3 regions of the Aquitalea sp. FG25 genome follow, and region 2 is predicted to be linked to each of the others. Evidence: predicted binding sites of a transcription regulator. Region 2 holds the regulator's gene; each other region holds the start of a gene.
What was found. Region 2 encodes FNR, which switches genes on or off when oxygen is low (the NO sensors DNR and NnrR bind a similar motif). Its sites were predicted from a motif close to TTGATNNNNATCAA; they were not measured.
Positions count from the first base shown of each region.

Region 1: a site for FNR is predicted at 1,423-1,436, ahead of norV (anaerobic nitric oxide reductase flavorubredoxin). Genes of this name have one in related genera too.
Region 3: a site for FNR is predicted at 1,378-1,391, ahead of ACODR9_RS16885 (universal stress protein). Genes of this name have one in related genera too.

Region 1 covers NZ_JBMDJV010000030.1:40,020-42,286, reverse strand. The annotation lists gene norV (anaerobic nitric oxide reductase flavorubredoxin) at 1-1,326, opposite strand, end outside; gene ACODR9_RS21100 (RrF2 family transcriptional regulator) at 1,587-2,042, shown strand; gene ACODR9_RS21095 (carboxymuconolactone decarboxylase family protein) at 2,142-2,267, opposite strand, start outside.
Region 2 covers NZ_JBMDJV010000016.1:78,163-80,429, forward strand. The annotation lists gene hemN (oxygen-independent coproporphyrinogen III oxidase) at 1-507, opposite strand, end outside; gene fnr (fumarate/nitrate reduction transcriptional regulator Fnr) at 620-1,366, shown strand; gene ACODR9_RS15080 (flavodoxin family protein) at 1,308-1,958, opposite strand; gene ACODR9_RS15085 (DUF1853 family protein) at 1,955-2,267, opposite strand, start outside.
Region 3 covers NZ_JBMDJV010000019.1:69,385-71,651, forward strand. The annotation lists gene ACODR9_RS16870 (AAA family ATPase) at 1-363, opposite strand, end outside; gene ACODR9_RS16875 (TerB family tellurite resistance protein) at 479-892, opposite strand; gene ACODR9_RS16880 (thioesterase family protein) at 910-1,335, opposite strand; gene ACODR9_RS16885 (universal stress protein) at 1,454-1,903, shown strand; gene ACODR9_RS16890 (helix-turn-helix domain-containing protein) at 2,006-2,267, opposite strand, start outside.

The DNA of each region.
Region 1 (2,267 bases), on a different contig from region 2:
CCAGGTCGTGCCGGCAGCGACACCCTGGGCCGCATCGCCCTGTTGCGGGTCGTAGATCCACGAGCAGGTTTTGCAGCGCATCTTGTCGCTCCCCGCGCAGCTGCCCGCCGTATTTGCCGTACTCTGTCCGGTACTTGCCAATTGTTCGATGAATGTTTCGCCAAAGCGCACGCCCTGGGTGAGCGCATCGTCGGTAGGGCGCCATTCGGCAGTGATTCCGGGATTGAGCACACGAAAACCGGCATCGTCCAGGCGTCTGGCAATACGTTCCACCGCGCCGCCGTTCCAGCCGTGCGTGCCGAACGATGCTGCGGCCTTGTTCTTGAAGCGTAAGCCGGTCATTTCCTCAAGCAGGGCGGCCACGTGCGGCAACATCACATTGTTGACGGTCGGGCTGCCAACCAAAATGGCCTTGGACTTGAATACGTGGGTGAGTACGTCGTTTTTGTCGCTGTTGGACAGGTTGAACAGCTTGATCACAACCTCTGGGTCCGCCTTGCGTATGCCTGCGGCAATGGCTTCGGCCATCATGAGGGTTCCGTTCCACATGGTGTCGTAAACCAGGGTGATCTGGTTCTCCTGGTAATTGTCGGCCCATTGCAGGTATTGCTCGACAATCTGGGTGGGGTTGTCGCGCCAGATAATGCCGTGGCTGGTGGCGATCATGTCGATGGGCAGGTTCAGTTCCAGAACCTCATGAATCTTCTGGGTTACCAGCGGGCTGAATGGGGTAAGAATATTGGCGTAATACTTGATGCATTCTTCTTGCAGTTCGATCGGATCGCACTGGTCGTTAAACATCTGGGCGCTGGCGTAGTGCTGGCCGAAGGCATCGTTGCTGAACAGCACGGCGTCGTCGGTCAAGTAGGTGGCCATGCTGTCTGGCCAGTGCAGCATTGGCATTTCGACAAACACCAGTTGTTTGCCGTTGCCCAGGTCCAGGCTGTCGCCGGTTTTGACGATCTGGAAATTCCAGTCCTGGTGATAATGGCCGCGCAGCGACTTTTCACCATTGGCCGTACAGTAAATCGGGGTATTGGGGATGCGCGCCATCAGTGCCGGCAGGGCGCCACTGTGGTCGATCTCGCCATGGTTGGCGATGATGTAATCGATGGCCCCCAGGTCAACTTCCTTGGCCAGATTGGCAACAAATTTCTCGGCATAGGGCGCCCAGACGGTATCGATCAGGGCAATTTTTTCTTCTTTAATCAAGTAGCTGTTATAACTGGATCCGCGATGCGTGCTGTATTCGCTGCCGTGAAATTCGCGTAGTTCCCAGTCTTGTTTGCCAACCCACTGGATGTTGTTTTTAACAATGAAGGCCATGCTGGAAAGCTCCTTGCTCGATAAGATTCGTGTGAAATGAATCTTATCGAGCAAAACATTCATAGTAAATGAATCTTATCGATATCATTGATTGGCTTGATGTTGGTCAAGCGCAGAGTGGATGCGCAGCGCTGCAAGGCATGGCCGGGCAGTGAAATGGTGTGAGCACGGCTACAGGCAGGGGGCCGTCAGGTTAGAATGAATGCCCAATCCGTCTGCAGGTGTGCGGATGTGAACAACCCCATGAGACCCTCCAGATCGTGCGACTGACGGCTTTTACCGACTACTGCTTGCGTGTGATGATGTACAGCGCACTCGCGGGCAATCGCCTGGTGACTATCAACGAGATAGCCCAGGCTTATAATATTTCTGCCAGTCATCTGACCAAAGTGGTGTTTTTTCTCGGCCAGCATGGCTACTTGCTGACGGTGCGCGGCAAAGGAGGGGGGGTACGCCTGACTGATGAGCCGCGCCAAGTCAACTTGGGCCAATTGGTGCGGGCGGCGGAAACCGACAACGTCATGGTGGAGTGTTTCGACCCGCAGCACTCCCAGTGCCGCATCGCCTCGGTATGCCGTCTGATGAATGTGCTGCAAGGGGCGCAGGAAGCTTTCTACGCCGAGTTGTCCCGCCACACCCTGGCAGACCTGCTGGTGCCGTCGGCAGGGTTGGGGCATGCCTTGGGCATTGAAATCCGGGAAATAAAAATGTCCTGATGTGTTGCTCAGTAACAGTCATGCCAGCTGCCCTGACCTGATGGAATGCCAGCAGGCCAGGGTTTCAACATGGCATCATCCAGACCGCCGCATTCCGGCCTAATCTGCAGCGGGCTCGGCAAATACTTCCCGGGCAATACGCATGGCATCTACCGCTGCGGGTACGCCGCAGTAGATGGCAATTTGCAGGATGGCCTCTACCACTTCTTCTTTGCTGCAGCCGTT
Region 2 (2,267 bases):
ATGATGCACGGTTTCGCGACCGACCTTGCGCGGGTCGATCTCAATGGAATATTCTCCCTCCGGCAAAAAATCGAAGTGCGCGCGCAGCATGGCCATCAACCGGTCCAGCTGCTCGTCGGACAGGAAGGTGGGGGTGCCGCCACCAAAGTGCAGCTGAATGAGTTTTTCCCGGCAGCCAAGCGCGGCGGCAACCAGCTTGATCTCTTTTTCCAGATAGTCGAGATAGCGGTCGGCGCGGGTTTTATCCTTGGTGATGATTTTGTTACAGCCGCAGTAGTAACAAACCGTGTTACAGAACGGTATGTGAACGTACAATGATATTGCGTTCTGATGCATGCCAAGGTGGCGTTGCTTCAGCCAGTGTTTATAGTCCTTCTCGCCAAACGCCGGGGTAAACCGGTCTGCGGTCGGGTAAGAAGTGTATCTTGGGCCTGAGCCATCAAGACGTTCGATCAACTCTCGGTCGAACTCACAGTGGGTAGGCGAAAACGGATGGGTGGTGTGCATGTCGTCGGGTATTGATAGTCAAACGTCAGGTGGACTGGTAAATTTGCGGAAAACGTGTGAATTCCGCTTTGACAAGGGTCAAGCTTCTTTACAGGGTTGTACAAAACACTCGATGTCAGACCAAAACCAACACACTCTGCACGCACTGAAGGTGTCCTGCTCCAACTGCAGCCTGCGCGAACTCTGCCTGCCCATCGGGCTGAACCGCGACGAAATGACGCAGCTGGATGCCGTGATCCGTCAGAGCCGCCGCCTTAAGCGCGGCGAGTACCTGTTTCGCAGCGGCGAGACATTCAAATCGCTGTTTGCCGTGCGCACTGGTTTCTTCAAGACCAGCGTCGCCAGCCAGGATGGCCGCGAGCAGGTAACCGGCTTTTTGATGTCAGGCGAACTCATGGGCCTGGACGGTATTTCCTCCAATGTCCACGGTTGCGATGCGATCGCGCTGGAAGACAGCGAAGTATGCGAACTGCCATTTGGCCGCATGGAAAGCCTGGGCCGTGACATCCCCAGCCTGCAGCATCACTTTTTCCGCTTGATGAGCCGCGAAATCGTGCGTGACCAGAACGTCATGCTGCTCTTGGGCAACATGAAGGCAGAGGAACGTCTGGCTGCCTTCTTGCTGAACCTGTCCCAGCGCCTGTCCACCCGTGGCTTTGCTGCCAATGACTTCATCCTGCGGATGAGCCGTGAAGAAATCGGCAGCTTCCTGGGCCTCAAGCTGGAAACCGTCGGCCGTACCCTGTCGAAATTCCAGCAGCAAGGTTGGCTGAGCGTGGACCACAAGCACATCCAGCTGATCAAGGCAGATGCACTGAAAGACCTGATTTCCGGCTGCACCCACGCCAACGGCGTGTAAGCAGGCAGTGCATTCCAGGGGCGATGGCTGCGGCAAGCGGCGCATCGCCCTTTTTGCATCTTGCCTCTTCGGGCAAGAACCGACCATTCACCGGAAGACCTACACCTTTTGGCGACAGTGTGCTGACCGCACCTACCAGCGTGCCAATCAGCATGCCGGCAGCCAGGTATTCCCCCTGCTGCTCCGCCGCCGCCACATGCTCTGCCGTGATTTCGCCGCAGGCCAGCACCGGCGGTAATACCTCTTTCCAGCCATAGCCGGTGGCAATGCGGCGCATGGACTGAATTGCTCCCTGCCCATCCGTCCCCGCCGACACCAGCATCAAGTAGGGCAAGCCCGCAGTAAGCTCCTGTGCCGGGTAAAAGGTGCGGTCGAAAAAATCCTTCATTTTGCCCGCCATATAGCCAAAATTTTCCGGCGTTGCCAGCACGATGCCATCGGCACTCAGCAAGTCATCCAGCGTGGCCTCTTGTGCCGGCATGCTGCGCAGCTGCAACACTGCCGACAGCGTAAGCAAGGGCCGACACAAGGCCTCAACCAGCTGCAGGGTGTGGCCAGTCTGGCTGGCATGCACAATCAGCAACTGCTTCATGTGAGGCTGCACCCGGCAATGCTGGCCAGGAGCTGCTGCAAGCCAGCCTGCTCCGGCCAGCCGGTTGGCACCACAAAGCCGCGCGCAACCTCTTCCCAGTAACCATCCCCCACCGGCAGCAGCTCGGCCACCAATTGCGGCACCACGGCCTGCAACAGCTCCTGGCGCAGACTGTGCTGCTCGCGCACGGCATCTTCCCTTACACGTGCCGGAGCCAGCCACTGCAAGCGGGGCAGCCATATCCAGCGCGAGGCTGGGCTGCAACTGGGCCAGTCCTGCCACACCGGGCTGACCCAGCCTTGCAGCTGA
Region 3 (2,267 bases), on a different contig from region 2:
CTTGTCAATTTCATCAATCAACAACACCGGCGCGGTATCCGCCTCGAATGCCTGCCACAACTGACCCTTGATGATGTAGTTGCTGATGTCGTGGACCTTGGCGTCGCCCAGTTGTGAATCGCGCAGGCGCGATACCGCATCGTATTCATACAGGCCGTGCTGGGCCTTGGTGGTGGACTTGATCGGCCAGGTGATCAACGGGCGTCCCAGGCTGGCGGCAATTTCTTCGGCCAGCATGGTTTTGCCGGTGCCAGGTTCGCCCTTGACCAGCAATGGACGTTGCAGGGTAATTGCGGCATTCACCGCCATCATCAGGTCGTCGGTGGCAACGTAGTGTGCGCTGCCGCTAAAGCGTGTATTCATGTGGCTTAGCCCTGTTGTTATCAAATACTAAAGCCGCCACGGGCAGCCGGGGCGGCTTTGACACTGCCGGGCGCACGGTTCACAGCCCTCGTGCCGTGAATCCGCAGTCTGTGGTTCAGCGTACGAACTGGCGTTCCAGATCTTCCAGGCTGATATTCCACTCTTTCATCATGTGGCGCAGCAGGACGATTTCCGGATCGCTGATGGTGCCGTCAGACTTGCTGATGTCCATGGCCAGTACGCAGGTGAGAATGCGTTTGTTCGGATCGGTCACTTCCGCCAGCATGGCTTCGATGCGGTCAGTGTCCAGCAGATGGATGGTGCCATCCTGTTCTGCTTCATCCGAAATATCGTCACAGTAGTCGACCAGCACCTGGGCAAACTGTTTGCGAGGCAGGTTGATAAGGTCGTAGACGTTGACGTCTTCCAGCAAGTCCAGCTCGCGCGGATCCATATTGCCATCGGAAATCATGAACATTGCCAGCAAACGGGCAATAGCCTGCGGACTATTGGTTGGATATGGACGCATCACGGAATCCCCTGTTGTTATTGATTGAGTCTTGTGACGAAGGCCGGCGGCATAACTGCCACCTGACGGGTCTGGTAGTCGAAAAAGACGATTCCCGTCTTCAATCTTGCCACTTCTTTGCCGCTGTTGCTATCGATAGCCTGGTAGACGATGTCCAGCCCGTACTTGTTGGGGTCAGCGATGCCCAGATTGAAAACCAGGCTGTCACCATGAAAGGCCTCGGCCCGGTACATTACCGCAGCATCTGCCATGATAATGCCAGAACCCTCGACATCCAGTTCGCTGTAGCCCATGCTCTTGAGCCAGCGCAAGCGCGCTTCGTGTGCCAGCCGCAAAATGGCATCGTTGGCCATGTGGCCGCCGTAGTTGATGTCGCCGATGCGGACATCCATGCTTGTCTGGTAGATGAACTGCTCTGGCAGTGCAATCTTGATACGGGCCATGATTTCACCTGAATAAAATGACGTTCAGTCTAATCGACTGTCTTAATCTGCATCAACCGCTAGCGGGCATGGTTTGATAGACTGAATGCATAGTAGCAACACACACAAGGAGAGGGTTATGTACCAACGCATTTTCGTGCCGGTGGATGACAGCGACACTTCCAACCTTGCCCTGGCCGAAGCATGTCGGCTGGCCAAGAGCATGAACAGCACCATCCGGCTGGTGCACGTGGTGGATCTGGCCCAGTTTGGCTGGGGCGGTACCGAATTTCTGGACGCGGCAGAACTGCAAAAGTCCATCAAGCAGGCGGGCGAGCAGGTGTTGGGTCAGGCGCAGGCGCAGGCTGTGGCTGCGGGGCTGACTCCGGAAGTGAAGATTCTGGAAAGCTGGGGCGACAAGATTGCCTCGGTGCTGCTGGATGATGCCAATAGCTGGGGTGCAGACCTGGTGGTGATGGGAACCCACGGCTGGAGCGGTTTGATGCATATCCTGATGGGTAGTGTTGCCGAGGGCCTGCTCAAGCAGGCAGATGTGCCGGTGTTGCTGGTGCGTAATGCCGGCGAGTAAGCGTAGCAGCCCGGCCGGTTCTGGGGGCGGGCAGGCATGAAAAAGGGCAGCAGCGCTCACCTTGCATGATGAGCGCTGCTGCCCTTTGGCCCAAAACAACAATTAGCTTGCGGTGGCTTCGCTGCTGCCTTCCTGGGCTTCCATCTTGGCACGTACTGCCTTGCGCAGGCTCTTGTACAGGTCAGGGTGGGTTTCCTTCAGGTACTCGACGATTTCGAAGTCTTCGCGACGTACCTTGGACAGGTCGATCTGCTCAACGTGAACCAGACGCAGCAGTTCGCGTACTGGTTTGGGCATGTTGCGACCGCTTTCATAGCGAGAACCGCCAGACTGGGTTACGCCAATGCGGCTCCAGAATTCTTGC